Modestobacter italicus: one gene and its partner. The protein of the gene in region 2 interacts with the protein of the main gene of each other region in a pairwise test. Links are inferred from orthologs where the notes say so. Each region holds a gene or a part of one and is shown on either strand. Other genes may lie near its edges. The genes, in order: MODMU_RS21595 and MODMU_RS17195.

Region 1 (8,528 bases), 970 kb from region 2 along the record:
CCGGGCTCAGCGGGGTCCGGGTGGGCGTGGCCAGCACCTGCAGGTCGAAGGCCCGCGCCCGGCGGGCGACGGCGCGGCCGATGCGGCCGTAGCCGACGATGCCCAGGGTCGCCCCGGCGGAGACGTCCAGGCCGACGAGCATCCGCGGTCCCCACACCCACGGCGCCCCGGTGCGCAGGAAGCGGTCGCCCTCGGCGATCCGGCGGGCGGCGGCGAGCAGCAGGCCCATCGTCAGGTCCGCCGTCGCCCCGTCCAGGACGCCGGGGGTGTTGGTCACCACGACGCCCCGGGCCCGCGCCGCCGCCACGTCGACGTTGTCGTAGCCGACCGCGACGTTCGCCACCACCCGCAGCCCCGGACCGGCGGCGTCCAGCACCGCGGCGTCGACCCGGTCGGTGAGGGTGGCGACGACGGCAGCCGCACCGGCGGCGTCCCGGAGCAGCTCCGCCGGGGTCGGGGGCCGCTCCTCCCCGACGACGACCGGGTGCCCGAGCGCGGCCAGCGCCGTCATCGCGTCGTCGGACAGCAGCCGGGTGACGTACACGTGCCCGCTCACCGGGGGACCACCGCGCTCGGCGGGGGCGGTGCCAGTCACAGCCGCCGACCGTAGTGCCCGATCAGCCGAGTCGGGCCAGGATCGGGTCGACCAGCGTGCGGGCGCCGGTGTTGGCGACCAGGAACGCCACGGTGGCCAGCACGAAGAGCGGGACGAGCACGGCCCGCTCGACGACGGCGCCGGTGCGCAGGTGCACCGGGGCGATCCGGCTGCGCCGGACAAGCCAGAACACCGGTACCGGCACGCCCTCCTTGGTCAGCCCGTCCCCGGCGATGTGGGTGAGCACGCCGACGACGACGGCCGCGGGCAGCCAGTCCGGGCCGGGGCTGTGCGCCAGCAGCAGCCAGGCCCCGCCCCAGGAGAGCACCAGGTTGCCGATCACGGTGTTCTCCGCCCGCCCCGGGATGACCACGTGCAGCGCCCGCAGCGCCAGCCCGATGGCCAGTGCCAGCAGCAGCAGGCTCGACCAGTGGTTCCAGGCGGCGGCGTAGGCCAGCAGCCCGAAGGCCAGCGACCCGAGGACGGCGTCGTGCGTCCCCCAGCGGTGGCCGCGGCTGATGGCGTTCACCACGCCGGACGGGACGTCGGTCAGCGGCCCCCACATCCGGCTGATCGTGGACCCCTTCTGGTCCAGGTCCGGCAGCATCGCGAAGCCGCCGACGGCCGACACCCAGGCGACCTGCGCCACGGTGCCGTGCACCGGCGCCCACGGGAGCGTGGCGGCGCCGACGGCGAGACCGGAGAGGGCATGCGAGTGACCGAGCACCTACCCAGCGTCTCCCCGCGTGCCGCCCAGCCGACGGAGGCGCGCGGAGGAGCTGAGTGGAGTGTCAGCGCTCGGAAAGTGATGCGCTGGCACTCCACTCACTCGTCGACATCGTCGGTGCCGCCGCGGGCCAGCCAGGTGGCCAGCCGCTCGACGGGGACCTCGAACTCCGGGTTCGCGTCGACGAAGGCCTGCAGCTGGTCGGCCAGCCAGGCGAGGGAGACCTCCTCCTCGCCCCGCCGGCCGGCCAGCTCCTCGATGCCGCGATCGGTGAAGTACACGGGGGCTCAGTCCGCGAAGGCCTGGGCCACCAGGGCGCGCTGCTCGACCTCGTGCACCTTCGCCGACCCGACGGCCGGGCTGGCCGAGGCCTTGCGCGAGACCCGGCGCAGGGTGCGGCCGGCGGGCAGCTCGTCGGGCAGGTTGACCAGCATGAACTGGGCGGCACCCATGTTCGCCGGCTCCTCCTGCACCCACACGACGTCCGAGGCGTTGGGGTACTGCGCCAGCGCCTCGACGATCTCCTCGGCCGGCAGCGGGTACAGCTGCTCGACCCGCAGGACGGCGGTGTCGGTGCGGCCCTCGGCCTCCCGCTGGGAGAAGAGCTCGTAGCTGACCTTGCCGCTGCACAGCAGCACCCGCTTGACCGAGGCGCCGTCCAGCGCCTTGCGGCCGACACCCGGGTCGGGCAGGACCGGGCGGAAGTGCTGCTCGGTGAAGTCGGCGACCGGGCTGACCGCCGCCTTGGCCCGCAGCAGCGACTTGGGCGTGAACACCACCAGCGGGCGGTGCACCTCCGAGAGCGCCTGGCGGCGCAGCAGGTGGAAGTAGTTCGCCGGGGTGGAGCAGTTGGCGACGGTCATGTTGTTCTCGGCGGACAGCTGCAGGAACCGCTCGATCCGGCCGCTGGAGTGGTCCGGGCCCTGGCCCTCGAGGCCGTGCGGCAGCAGCATGACCACGCCGGACCGCTGCCCCCACTTGGCCTCGCCGGAGCTGATGAACTCGTCGATCACCATCTGCGCGCCGTCGACGAAGTCGCCGAACTGCGCCTCCCAGAGGACCAGCGCCTTGGGGTTGGCCACCGAGTAGCCGTACTCGAAGCCGAGCGCGGCGTACTCGCTGAGCAGCGAGTCGTAGACGAAGAACTTCGCCTGGTCGGGGGTCAGGTTCGACAGCGGCGTGTACTCGGCGGCGTTCTCCCGGTCGATGAGGACCGAGTGGCGCTGCACGAAGGTGCCGCGGCGGGAGTCCTGGCCGGCCAGCCGCACCGGGACGCCCTGCATGAGCAGCGAGCCGAAGGCCAGCAGCTCGCCCATCGCCCAGTCGATGCCGCCCTCGCTGGCCATCGCGGCCCGGCGCTCGAGCATCTTCTGCAGCTTCGGGTGCGGGGTGAAGTCCGGCGGGAAGCTGACGTGGGCGTCGCCGATGGTCTTGAGGACCTCCGGGCTGATCGCGGTGTCCACGGTCGCCTGCTGCGGCGAGCGCGGGTCCATGACCGGCTCGGGCGTGGAGGAGTCCCGGGCGTCGTGCGTCTCGGCGAAGGCCCGCTCCAGTTGCCCGCGGTAGTCCTTCAGGGCCTCCTCGGCGTCGGCCAGCGTGATGTCGCCGCGACCGACCAGCGCCTCGGTGTACAGCTTCCGGACCGAGCGCTTGCGGTCGATGATGTCGTACATCAGCGGCTGGGTCATCGACGGGTCGTCGCCCTCGTTGTGCCCGCGGCGGCGGTAGCAGACCAGGTCGATGACGACGTCCTTCTTGAACGCCTGCCGGTAGTCGACCGCCAGCTTGGCCACCCGGACGCAGGCCTCGGGGTCGTCGCCGTTCACGTGGAAGACCGGCGCGCCGATCATCCGCGCGACGTCGGTCGAGTAGAGGCTCGAGCGCGCCGCGGCCGGGCTGGTGGTGAAGCCGACCTGGTTGTTGATGACCACGTGCACCGTGCCGCCGGTGCGGTAGCCGCGCAGCTGGGAGAGGTTCAGCGTCTCCTGCACCACGCCCTGGCCGGCGAACGCGGAGTCGCCGTGCAGCAGGACCGGGAGCACGGTGAAGCCGCCCTCGCCTTTGTCGATCATGTCCTGCTTGGCCCGCACGATGCCCTCGAGCACCGGGTTGACCGTCTCCAGGTGGCTGGGGTTGCTGGCCAGCGAGACGGCGATCGAGCGGCCGTCGTGCTCGAAGGTGCCCTCGGCGCCCAGGTGGTACTTGACGTCGCCGGAGCCCTGCACGGTGCCCGGGTCGATGTTGCCCTCGAACTCCCCGAAGATCTTCGAGTAGCTCTTGCCCAGCACGTTGGCGAGCACGTTCAGCCGGCCGCGGTGGGCCATGCCGATCGCGACCTCCTCCAGGCCGTACTCGGTGGAGGCCACCAGCACCTCGTCCAGCAGCGGGATCACCGACTCGCCGCCCTCGAGGCTGAACCGCTTCTGCCCGACGTACTTGGTCTGCAGGAAGGTCTCGAACGCCTCGGCGGCGTTGAGCCGGCCGAGCACCCGCTTCTGCTTGTCCCGGGTGGGCTGGTCGTGCTTGACCTCGATGCGCTGCTGCAGCCAGCCGCGCTCCTCGGGGTCGGTGATGTGCATGTACTCGATGCCGACCGTGCGGCAGTAGGAGTTGCGCAGCACGCCGAGGATGTCGCGCAGCGGCATGGTGCGCTCACCGGCGAAGCCGCCGACCGGGAAGGGCCGGTCGAGGTCCCACAGCGTCAGCCCGTGCTGGACGATGTCCAGGTCGGGGTGGGTGCGGACCTTGAACTCCAGCGGGTCGGTGTCGGCCATCAGGTGGCCGTTGCGCCGGTAGGCCTCGATGACCTCGATGACCCGGGCTTCCTTGTCGATCTGCCCCTCGTGGCTGACCCGCTTGTCGGCCACCCAGCGGACCGGCTCGTAGGGCACCCGCAGCGAGCGGAAGACGTCGTCGTAGAAGCCGTCCTCGCCCAGCAGCAGCTGGTGCATCCGGCGCAGGAAGTCGCCGGACTCCGCACCCTGGATGACCCGGTGGTCGTAGGTCGAGGTGAGCGTGATGATCTTCGAGACGGCCATCTCGGCCAGCGCCTCGGGGCTCATCCCCTGGAACTCGGCCGGGTAGTCCATCGCGCCGACGCCGACGATCGTGCCCTGGTTGGTGGTCAGCCGGGGCACCGAGTGGTTGGTGCCGATCGTGCCCGGGTTGGTCAGGCTGATCGTCGTCCCGGAGAAGTCCTCCATGGTCAGCTTGCCGGCGCGGGCCCGCCGGATGATGTCCTCGTAGGCGCCCCAGAACTCGGCGAAGTCCATCTGCTCGGCGGACTTGATCGAGGCGACCACCAGCGAGCGGGTGCCGTCGGCCTTGGGCAGGTCGATCGCCAGGCCGAAGTTGACGTGCTCCGGCGTCACCAGGGTCGGCTTGCCGTCGACCTCGGCGAACGCGGTGTTCATGTTCGGGAAGCTGTCCAGCGCCCGGACCAGCGCGTAGCCGATCAGGTGCGTGAAGGACACCTTGCCGCCGCGGGCGCGGGCCAGGTGGTTGTTGATGACGATGCGGTTGTCCACGAGCAGCTTGGCCGGGACGGCGCGCACGCTGGTCGCCGTCGGGACGGTCAGCGACGCGTTCATGTTCTTGACCACGCTCGCCGCGGCGCCGCGCAGCGGGGTGCGCTTGGGGCCGGAGCCGGCGTCGTCGCCGGCTGCTCGGGCGGCGCCCGCGCCGGGGGACGGCTTCGCCGGGGCGGCGGGCACCTGCTGGGAGGCGCGCTCGGCTGCTCGGTTCACGACGGTGCCCTCCGATCGGGCGTCGACCGGGGTGGCCCGCGGCGCTGGGGTGGCGGTGGCCGCGGGGGTCGGCTTCGGTGCGGCCGGCTTCGAGGCGGCCGGCTTCGAGGCGGCGGCGGCCGGCTTCGCCGCGGCAGGTGCCGGTGCCGGTGCGGGCTGCTCCGGGGCCGGGGCGGTCTGCGAGCTGCGGTCTGCGCCGTCGGACACCGGACTGCCCGGGCGGTAGTCGGCGAAGAAGTCGTGCCAGGCCTGGTCGACGCTGCGCGGGTCGGCCAGGTACTGCTGGTACATCTCCTCGACCAGCCACTCGTTGGTGCCGAATCCCGCCACCGGGTTGGCAGAGGCGGAGGAGGGCTGGGATGAGCTCACGGTTGACACGTTGGCGAGTGCCTTCTTCGTCGGTGGACGTCGTTGGACCGGGTCCCGACTCTACGCCCGGGGCCCCTGCCTGCGACGCCGCCGCGTGAGGTGGCGCACGTGTCCCGTCTCACGCCGCACGGAACGGCGCGAGCCGCCTCCCGGCCGGGGTCGGGCCCCGCCGGACCCGGCTCAGACGACGTCCCGCCGGACGGCGAGCAGGGTGCCCAGGACGGCGGCGACCAACCCGTAGCTGAGCAGCACCAGACCGCCCTGCCACGCGCTGAGCAGGTCGGTCTGGCCGAAGGTGGCCGTCATGGCCTCCAGGGCGCCACCGGGCAGCCACTTGTAGGCACTGTTGATCGCCGGGATCGCCTGCACGATCGTCTCCACCACGAACAGGTAGACCAGCACGCCGACGATGGCACCCACCTGGTTGCGGACCAGTGCGCCCACGCCGACGCCGATCACGGCGTAGATGACCAGCGCGGCCCAGGCGCCGGCGAGCACCCGCAGGTTGTCCCCGCTCAGCGAGGGGGCGGCACCGCGGGCGCCGGCGTAGACGGTCACCACCAGGACGTCGACGGCGATCACCAGCAGCGCCATCGGGACGGCGGCCACCAGGTAGGCCAGCAGCTTGGCCACCACCACCCGGCCGCGGTGCGGGCTGGTCAGGAAGGTGGGGGTGGCGGTGCGGTGCCGGTACTCCTGCGTCGTGCCGATGATGCCCAGCACCACGAACAGCACCGTCGCGTTCGCCGACACCCCGAGCGCGAGCTGCTCGAAGTCCGCGGTGCCGATGGCGGGCAGGCCCTGCCCGTCGGGGCCGCCGCCGCTGCTGCCGGCGAAGCCGGTGAACAGCGCGGCGAACCCGCCGACCAGCACGCAGGAGCCCAGCAGCAGGCCGATCCACACCCGGGTGGTCAGCAGCTTGGTCCACTCGGCGCGGGTCAGCCGGGCGATGACGGCGCCCATCAGGCGGCTTCCTCTCCGGTGGTGGCGGTGCCGGGCCGGCCGGCGGCGTACTGCTCCGAGCCGGCGGTGAGCTGGAAGTAGACCTCTTCCAGCCCGCTGGTGTGGGCACGCAGCTCGTGCAGCTCGATCCGGCCGGCGAACGCGCGCCGGCCGACCTCCTCGACGGGCAGGCCGGTGACGGTGAGCCCGTCCGGGTGGCCGTCGGTGGTGACGACCGACGTCCCCGCGGTCGTGCGCAGCAGGTCGGCCAGGGCGTCCTTCTGCGGTGAGCGGACCAGCACGCTGCCGGCGCTGCCCGAGCGCAGCTCCGCGAGCGAGCCCTGCCGGACCAGCTTCCCGGCCCCGACGATGACCACCCGGTCCGCGGTCTGCTCCACCTCCGCCAGCAGGTGGCTGGAGACCAGCACGGTGCGGCCCTGGTCGTGCGCGAGGTGGCGGAGGAACCCGCGCAGCCACTGGATGCCCTCGGGGTCCAGCCCGTTGGCCGGCTCGTCGAGGACGAGTACCGCCGGGTCGCCGAGCAGCGCGGTGGCCAGCCCGAGGCGCTGGCGCATGCCGAGGGAGTAGCCGCCGGCCTTGCGGTCGCCGGCCGGGCCGAGCCCGACCTGGTCGAGCACCTCGTCCGCGCGCGACACCGGGATCCCGGCCGCCCGGCAGTAGACCCGCAGGTGGTTGCGGCCGCTGCGGGCCGGGTGGAACGCCGTCTCCAGCACCGCACCCACCCGCCGGGTCGGTTCGGTGAGCGCGGCGTAGGGCGTGCCGTTGAACGTGGTGGTGCCGCGGTCGGGGTTGATCAGCCCGAGAGCCATCCGCAGCGTCGTCGTCTTGCCGGCGCCGTTGGGCCCCAAGAACCCGGTCACCTGACCCGGCTCGACGGTGAAGGAGAGGTCGTCGACCGCGCGCACGCTGCCGAAGGTCTTGGTGAGGGCGCTGACCTCGACCCGGACGGGGTCGTGGGCGGCCCGGCTACCGCTGCTGATCAGGTCCTCCTCGCTCGCACCGGCGGGTCCGGTGACGTGCTGATCCTGGCGTATCGAGCCCCTCGACGGCCAGCACGCGACCGCACGGGCGCGCGCGGTCCGGTGACCCCGCGCACACCCGGGGCGCCGGATGACGGGTAGGTTGCGGGCTCGTGGACGCCTCCCGACGGGTGGCCGACGGCCCGGTGCCCGACGGGGAGCGACCTGGGCCCGGAGCCGACCCCGACCCGCGGGAGAGCCTGGAGCGGCTGCTGCTCGACGGGCCGCGCCGCTACACGCGCGCCCAGGTGGCCGCGCTCGCCGGGATGCCCCCCGAGCGCACCCAGCGGCTGTGGCGGGCCCTCGGCTTCGCCGACGTCGCGGACGACGACGCGGCCTTCACCGATGCCGACGTCGCCGCGCTCGCCCGGCTCTCGGCGCTGATCGACACCGGCTTCGTCGACCCGCGGGCCGAGGCCTCCATCGCCCGGGCGATGGGGCAGTCGCTGTCCCGGCTGGCGGACTGGCAGACCGACATGATCGCCGCCCTGCTGCTGGACCCCGCGCACGGCGGACCGGACGCCCAGCGGGCGGTCGAGGAGGGCGTCGTGCGCTCGGCGGAGGAGCTGCTGCCGCTGATGCGCGAGCTGCAGGACTACGTGTGGCGCCGGCACCTGGCGGCCAACGCCGACCGGCTCTTCCTGGCCGCCCCCGGGACGGTGGACCGCCGGGAGCTGGCCGTCGGCTTCGCCGACCTGGTCGGCTACACCTCGCGCAGCCGCGGCATGGGCGGCCGGGAGCTCGGCACGATGGTCGAGGACTTCGAGGGCCTGGTGGCCGACCTCATCGCCCGGCACCACGGCCGGGTGGTCAAGACCGTGGGTGACGGTGTCCTGTTCACCTGCGAGGAAGCGGCCGATGCGGTGGAGATCGCGCTGCGCCTCCCGGAGGAGTGGAACGCCCCGGACCGGCCGCCGCTGCGGGTCGGCGCCGCCTTCGGCCCGGTGCTCACCCGGCTCGGCGACGTCTACTCCCCGGTGGTCAACCTGGCCAGCCGGCTCACCTCGCTGGCCCGGCCCTCCACCGTGCTGGTCGACCAGCAGCTGGCCCGGCGGCTCCGCGGGCTGCCCGGCTACCGGGTGCGGCCGCTGCGCCGGGTGTCGGTGCGC
Region 2 (7,098 bases):
GAACTCGGCGTCGCCGAGGAACGCGTCCAGCGACGCGTCCTCGCCGGCCGCGGGAGCCGTGACGAGGTAGGGCTTGCCGGAGGCGATGGAGTTCCTGTGCTGGGTGGTCATGTGTGCCCCTGTCCTCGGGAAGATCGGCGCCATCGGGTCGCCGGTCCTCAAGGTGCCATGCCTGCCTGGGCGTCCGCTGTCCCGCGCGCCGGTACGGGCCAGTCGTAACAGATTGTTCGCGCGGCAGCACCCGGACGGCGGGAGCTCACACCCCGGCGATCGAGGCGGCCGCGGCGTCGGTGGGGGCGAACTGGGTGCGGTAGAGCTCGGCGTAGTGGCCGCCGAGGGCGAGCAGCTGCTCGTGGGTGCCGCGCTCGACGATCCGGCCGGCGTCCACCACCAGGATCTGGTCGGCGTTGCGGATGGTGGACAGCCGGTGCGCGATCACCAGCGACGTCCGGCCGGCCAGCGCGGTGTCCAGCGCGTGCTGCACCGCGACCTCGGACTCGCTGTCCAGGTGGGCGGTGGCCTCGTCCAGGATCACCACGCCCGGTGCCTTGAGCAGCACCCGGGCGATCGCCAGCCGCTGCTTCTCCCCACCCGACATCCGGTACCCGCGGTCGCCGACCACGGTGTCCAGCCCGTCGGGCAGCGAGTGGACCAGGGCGGCGATCCGCGCGCCGGTCAGCGCGGCCCACAGCTCCTCCTCGGTCGCCTCGGGCCGGGCGTACCGCAGGTTGGCGCCGATCGTGTCGTGGAACAGGTGCGAGTCCTGGCTCACCACGCCGATCGCGTCCCGCAGCGACGCGGTGGTGGCCTGCCGGACGTCGACGCCGCCGACCCGGACGGCGCCACCGGTGACGTCGTACAGCCGGGAGACCAGGGCCGCGATCGTGGACTTGCCGGCGCCCGAGGTGCCGACGAGGGCGACCAGCTGGCCGGGTTCGGCGCGGAAGGACACCTCGTGCAGCACGTCGGTGCCCGCGTGCTGCTCCGGGACGGCGACGTCCTCCAGGGACGCGAGCGACACCTCGGCCGGCGAGGGGTAGCGGAAGGAGACCGCGTCGAACTCGATCGACCGGTCGTCGGCCGGCACCGGGACGGCGTCAGGGGCCTCGGCGATCATCGGCGTCAGGTCCAGCACCTCGAACACCCGGTCGAAGCTGACCAGCGCGCTCATCACGTCGACCCGCACGTTGGCCAGCGCGGTCAGCGGGCCGTAGAGCCGGGACAGCAGCAGCGCCAGCGCGACGACGTCCCCGGCCGACAGCGAGCCGGTGAACGACAGCCAGCCGCCCAGGCCGTAGACCAGCGCGGTGGCGAGCGCGGCGACCAGCGTCAGCGAGGTGAAGAAGACCCGGCCGTACATCGCCGACAGCACGCCGATGTCGCGGACCCGGGCGGCGCGGCCGCGGAAGGAGTCGGCCTCCGCCTCAGGCCGGCCGAAGAGCTTGACCAGCAGCGCCCCGGCCACGTTGAACCGCTCGGTCATCGTGGCGTTCATCGACGCGTTGAGCCCGTAGGACTCCCGGGTGATCTCCTGCAGCCGCTTGCCGATCCGCTGCGCCGGGAGGACGAACAGCGGCACCATCACGATCGACAGCAGGGTGATCTGCCAGGACAGGCTGAACATGACGCCGGCGGTCAGCACCAGGGCGATCACGTTGGACACCACGCCGGACAGCGTCGAGGTGAACGCCCGCTGCGCCCCGACGACGTCGTTGTTGAGCCGGCTCACCAGCGCACCTGTCTGCGTGCGGGTGAAGAAGGCGACCGGCATCCGCTGCACGTGCTCGAACACCCGGGTGCGCAGGTCGAAGATGACGCCCTCGCCGATCCGCGCGGAGTACCAGCGCTGCACCAGCGAGCTGGCGGCGTCCAGCACCGCCAGGCCGGCGATGACCAGCGCGATCTTCACGACGTCCCCCGCCGTCCCGGAGAGCCGGGCGATCCGGTTGACGATGTCACCGGCCAGCAGCGGGGTGATCACCCCGATCAGCGAGGAGAACACCACCAGCGACAGGAAGCCGATCAGCTCACGGCGGTAGGGCTGCGCGATGCCGAGGATGCGGCGGACCGTGCCCTTGGGGATCTGCCGGGAGGTCACCGACGAGTCGCGGCTGAACGACCGCATCGCGGCCATCGAGGTCATCGGTGAGCTCATGGCACGTCCTCTTGCTGCTGTAACCGGGTAATCAGTCACCGGAACAGCAGCCGGGGCCGCCCTGTTCCGCGACCCTCAGTCTCCCCCGGCGAGCACGGCCAGCCGCCGGGCCTGCGCCGCCCGCTCGGCGGCGTCCTGCTGCGCCGGGTCGTTGCGCACCGCGGACCGGACGAGGGCCAGGGTCTCCCGGCTGGCGCCGGTGTCGGGTCGCAGCAGGGCGGTGGTCAGCCCGGCCACGGCGGACTCCAGCTGGTCCGCCGGGACGACGGCGTTGGCCAGGCCCATCGCCAGCGCCTCGGTCGCGCCGACGGGCCGGCCGGTCAGGCAGATCTCCACCGCCCGGCTGTAGCCGACCAGCTCGACCAGGGTGCTGGTGCCGGTCAGGTCGGGCACCAGCCCGAGCGAGGCCTCGGGCAGCCGCAGCTGGGCGTCCTCGGCGAGGACCCGCAGGTCGCAGGCGAGCGCGAGCTGGGCCCCGGCGCCGATGGCGTGCCCCTGCACCGCTGCGATCGACACCACGCCCGGCGATCGCAGCCAGCGGAACCCGGCCTGGTACCCGCGGATGCGCTCCTGGGTCAGCTCCGCGGGCAGCGCACCGAGCTCACCGAGCCCGCCGGCGACCCCGGGCTCGGCGCTGAACAGCGTGCGGTCCAGCCCGGCGGAGAACGACCGGCCGGCGCCGCGGACGACGACCACCCGGACGTCGTCGTCCAGACCCTCACCGACCGCGCGCAGCGCCGCCCAGGTGTCCGGCGTCTGCGCGTTGAGCTGGTCGGCGCGGTCGAGGGTGACGGTGAGGACGGCGCCCTCGCGCGCCGTCCTCACCCACCCGTTCGCCTCAGCCGAGGTCACGCACTCTTCTTGGCGTTCCGGTTCGCCCCACCCCGGCCCCGCAGGCTCGCGCCCGACTCCGAGAGCAGCCGGTGGACGAAGCCGTAGGAGCGGTTGGTCGAGGTGGCCAGGGAGCGGATGCTCTCCCCGCCGTCGTACCGCTCGCGCAGTTCGTCCGCGAGCGAGGTTCGGTCGTCCCCGGTGATCCGCTTGCCCTTGCTCAGGTCTGCAGTGCTCGAGTCGGCCATGACTCCCCTCCGTGTGTCAGGGGTCGCACCGACGTCCGCCGGCGCTTGCCCGCTGATCCCCCGGCGCCGCTGTCCCGGTGACATCGGCGTCCCACGAGCCATGATCACCCGCTTGCCCGATCACGGCCACCGGAGATGGGAAGTGCACTACCGAACACGGGATGGCCGACCGCCCCGCCTGCCGGGCCCCGCTGCAGCGGGTCCCTCGTCAGGCCAGCGAGACCAGGTCGGCGAAGTCGGCGCTCCAGGTGTCCTCCGTGCCGTCGGGCAGGATGATCACCTTGTCCGGGTTCAGCGCGTGGACCGCGCCCTCGTCGTGGGTGACCAGCACGATCGCGCCCTGGTAGGTGCGCAGCGCCTCGAGCACCTGCTCGCGGCTGGCCGGGTCCAGGTTGTTGGTCGGCTCGTCGAGCAGCAGCACGTTCGCGCCGGAGACCACCAGCGTGGCCATCGCCAGCCGGGTGCGCTCACCACCGGAGAGGGTGCCGGTGCGCTGGTCGACCGCGTCGCCGGAGAAGAGGAACGCGCCGAGGATCTTCCGAAGCTCGGTGTCGGTGCTGTCCGGGGCCGCGGAGCGCATGTTCTCCAGCAGCGACCGGTCCATGTCGATCGTCTCGTGCTCCTGCGCGTAGTACCCGATCCGCAGGCCGTGCCCGGGCTTCACCTCGCCGGTGTCCGGGGTCTCGGTGCCGGCGAGCATGCGCAGCAGGGTGGTCTTGCCCGCGCCGTTGAACCCGAGGACGACGACCCGGGTGCCCTTGTCGATGGCCAGGTCGACGCCGGTGAAGATCTCCAGCGAGCCGTAGCTCTTGCTCAGGTGCTCGGCGGTGAGCGGCGTCCGCCCGCACGGGGCCGGCGTCGGGAAGCGCAGCTTGGCGACCTTGTCCTGGACCCGCACCTGCTCGAGGCCCGCAGCCAGCCGCTGGGCGCGCTTGTCCATGCTCTGCGCGGCCTTGGCCTTGGTGGCCTTGGCCCGCATCTTGTCCGCCTGGGCCGACAGCGCGTCGATCTTCTTCTCGGCGTTGGCCCGCTCCGCCCGGCGGCGGCGCTCGTCGGTCTCCCGGGCGTCCAGGTAGCGCTTCCAGCCGAGGTTGTAGACGTCGACGGTGGCCCGGTTGGCGTCCAGGTGCCAGACCTTGTTGACCACGGCGGCGAGCAGGTCGACGTCGTGGCTGATCACGATGAGGCCGGCGCGGTGGCTGGCCAGGAACCCCTTGAGCCAGACGATGGAGTCGGCGTCGAGGTGGTTGGTCGGCTCGTCGAGCAGCAGCGTGTCGGCGTCGGAGAACAGGATCCGCGCGAGCTCGACCCGGCGGCGCTGGCCACCGGAGAGGGTGCGCAGCGGCTGGCCGAGCACCCGGTCGGGCAGCCCCAGGTTCGTGCAGATGCGGGCGGCATCGCTCTCCGCGGCGTAGCCCCCGAGCGCGGCGAACTGGTCCTCGAGCCGCCCGTACAGCCGGACGGCGCGCTCCATCTCCGCGTCGTCGGCGGGCTCGGCCATCGCGATCTGCGCCTTGGTCAGCCTCGCCCGGAGCACGTCGAGCCCGCGGCCGGAGAGCACCCGGTCGCTGGCGGTGATGTCCAGGTCGCCGCTGCGCGGGTCCTGCGGCAGGTAGCCGATCTCGCCGGTGACGTCGACCTTGCCGGCGTGCGGCACGCGCTCACCGGCCAGCGTGGTGAGGGTGGTGGTCTTGCCGGCGCCGTTGCGCCCGACCAGGCCGATCCGGTCCCCGGGTTGCACGCGTAGGTCGGCGTCGCTGATGAGGATGCGGGCGCCGGCGCGCAGCTCCAGACCGGTCGTCGTTATCACTGATCCCAGGGTAGGCCCTCGGATGCCTCCGTCCGACCCCTTTACCGGGTGACGTGCACGTCACCCGCCTGTGGAACACGGCCTGGTTCGGCCCGCGACAGGCCAGGATGCGCTCATGTACCCGCGCGGACCTGCGTGTCCTGTCTGTGGGGCCGAGGTCACCGGCCCGCCCGCTGCCCCCTGCGCGGTGTGCGGTCTGCCCGCCGCGGGGCAGGCCGGCTGGGTGCTCGGCCGGATCGGCGCGACGCTCGACCAGCTCACCCGCGAGCGCGACGAGCTGCTGACCACGCTGCGCGCCGCCGCGCCCGGGGCGCGGCCGGCGCCGTCCCCCGCCGCCGTCCGGCCGCCCGAGCCGTGGGCCGCACCGTCCCCGGCGCCCGCTCCTCCCCCACCGCTCCGCCCTCCGGTCTCGGCCGAGCCGCCGCGCCCGCGGCGGCGGCTGAGCCCGCAGCAGGTGCTGCTCGGCCTGGGCGCCGTGCTGCTGGTCGCCGGGGCGCTGGCCTTCGTCGCGCTGGGCTGGACCCGGTTCGGGCTCGTCTTCCAGGCGACCGTGATGCTCACCGGGACGGCGGCGGCCTGCGCGGTGTCGGGCTGGGCCGCCCGCCGCGGGCTGCGCGCGACCGAGGAGGCGCTGGCGGCCGCGGGCACCGCCCTGCTCGCCGTCGACCTGGGTGCCGCGCACGCCCGGGGGCTGCTCGGGCTGGACCAGGTCGCCCTGCGGCCCTGGACGGCGGTGTCCTGCCTGGTGGTGGCCGTCGTCGCCCTGGCCCTGGGCCGGCTGACCCGCAGCACCGTCACCTGGCCGCTGGCCGCCCTGCTGGCGGTCCAGCCGGTGCCCGCGCTGCTGCTCGGGCCCGACGCGCTGGCCGGGCCCGCCGGGGTGGCCGCCGCCCTGGCCCTCGCCGCCGCGGACCTCGCCCTGGTGCTCGCCCTGCGGCCGGCCCTCGTGCCGGTCGCCCGGCTGCTCGCCGTCCTGTGCGGGGGCCTCGGGGTGGCGGGCGGCCTGCTGATCGGCGCGGCCGGCGACGCCCGCGACGCTCGGGACGCCTGGACGGCGACCGCGCTGCTCGCGGCCGCCGCGGTCGCCGCGGTGCTGGTGCTGCGGGTGCCCCGGGTGGCCGGCCGCGCACTGCCCGCCGGGCCCGTGGCGGCCGCGGCCGGCGGCGTGGTCGGGGTCTCGCTCGGCCTGTCCCTGGGGCTGAGCGGCCCGGCGGGGCCAGTGCTGGCCGTCGGGCTGGCGCTGCTGCTGGCCACCGCGGCCGCGCTGCTGGCCGGGCGTCGGCCGCTGTCCGGCCCCCTCCCCCGGGCGGCGCTGCCCGAGGTCCGCACCGCGCTGCTGGCCGCCGCGGCCGCGCTCGCCGTCGTCGGGGGCGAGCAGCTGGTCGACGCCGAGCGGTTCACCGCGCTGGCGCTGCTCGTCCTCACGGCCGCGGTGCCGGCGACCCTGGCCGCCGTCCGGGTGCCGGCCGTGCGCGACGCCGGCACCTTCGCCGCGCTGGCGGCCCCCGCGGCCGCGGCGCTGCTGGCCCGGGAGGGCGGGGCGCTGACCAGCCCGGCGAGCGGGCTGCTGGTGGCGCTGGTCGGTGCCGGGGCCTTCGCGGTGGCTACCTGGCGGGCCGGTGCGCCGGAGGAGCGGGTCGCCGCCGCGGCCGGGACGCTGGCCGGCGTGACCGCCGGCGTGACCACCGCCTCGGTCGCGGCGTGGGGGCAGGTGGCCGTGCAGCTGGCCGTGGTCGGCGTCGCCGCCGGCTGCTACGCCCTGGTCGCCCGACGGCCCCCGGTCGCCGCGCTCGCCCTCGCCGACCTGGTGCTGGCCTCCTGGATCGCCGTGGGTGGCGCAGGGGTCGAGACCCCGGAGGCCTACACCCTGCCGGCGGCGGTCGCGCTGCTGGTGGGCGTCCTCCCCCGGCTGCGGACCGGGGGCCCGTCCTGGGCGGCCGAGGGGGCCGCGGTCGGTGTGGCGCTGGTGCCCTCGACGCTGGCGGTCGCCGCCGACCCCAGCGCGCTGCGGCTGGTGCTGGTGGTGGCCGGCGCGGTCGCGATGGTGGCGCTCG

Evidence for each region.
Region 1: the proteins of MODMU_RS17195 (region 2) and MODMU_RS21595 interact in binary tests that used the Escherichia coli proteins (3 or more experiments, as listed by UniProt). The link is inferred for Modestobacter italicus from one-to-one orthologs.

What each region holds. Positions count from the first base shown.
Region 1 is NC_017955.1:4,562,512-4,571,039, reverse strand. The notes cover bases 1,410-5,809. They hold MODMU_RS21595 (multifunctional oxoglutarate decarboxylase/oxoglutarate dehydrogenase thiamine pyrophosphate-binding subunit/dihydrolipoyllysine-residue succinyltransferase subunit), read right to left. Parts: upstream 5,438-5,809; coding sequence 1,610-5,437; downstream 1,410-1,609. Other genes in these bases: MODMU_RS21590 (ABC transporter permease), read right to left, coding at 5,618-5,809; MODMU_RS21600 (DUF6104 family protein), read right to left, coding at 1,421-1,603. Outside these bases: MODMU_RS21610 (2-hydroxyacid dehydrogenase), read right to left, coding at 1-595; MODMU_RS21605 (metal-dependent hydrolase), read right to left, coding at 618-1,322; more of MODMU_RS21590, read right to left, coding at 5,810-6,400; MODMU_RS21585 (ATP-binding cassette domain-containing protein), read right to left, coding at 6,400-7,305; MODMU_RS21580 (adenylate/guanylate cyclase domain-containing protein), read left to right, coding at 7,533-8,528. UniProt on the Escherichia coli protein: E1 component of the 2-oxoglutarate dehydrogenase (OGDH) complex which catalyzes the decarboxylation of 2-oxoglutarate, the first step in the conversion of 2-oxoglutarate to succinyl-CoA and CO(2).
Region 2 is NC_017955.1:3,588,181-3,595,278, forward strand. What follows is about bases 2,744-5,713. They hold MODMU_RS17195 (ABC-F family ATP-binding cassette domain-containing protein), read right to left. Parts: upstream 5,045-5,713; coding sequence 3,443-5,044; downstream 2,744-3,442. Other genes in these bases: MODMU_RS17185 (enoyl-CoA hydratase/isomerase family protein), read right to left, coding at 2,744-3,007; MODMU_RS17190 (helix-turn-helix domain-containing protein), read right to left, coding at 3,004-3,234; MODMU_RS17200 (SCO7613 C-terminal domain-containing membrane protein), read left to right, coding at 5,232-5,713. In the rest of the region: MODMU_RS17175 (hypothetical protein), read right to left, coding at 1-111; MODMU_RS17180 (ABC transporter ATP-binding protein), read right to left, coding at 257-2,155; more of MODMU_RS17185, read right to left, coding at 2,231-2,743; more of MODMU_RS17200, read left to right, coding at 5,714-7,098. UniProt on the Escherichia coli protein: Genetic data indicate it may be involved in ribosome assembly or function.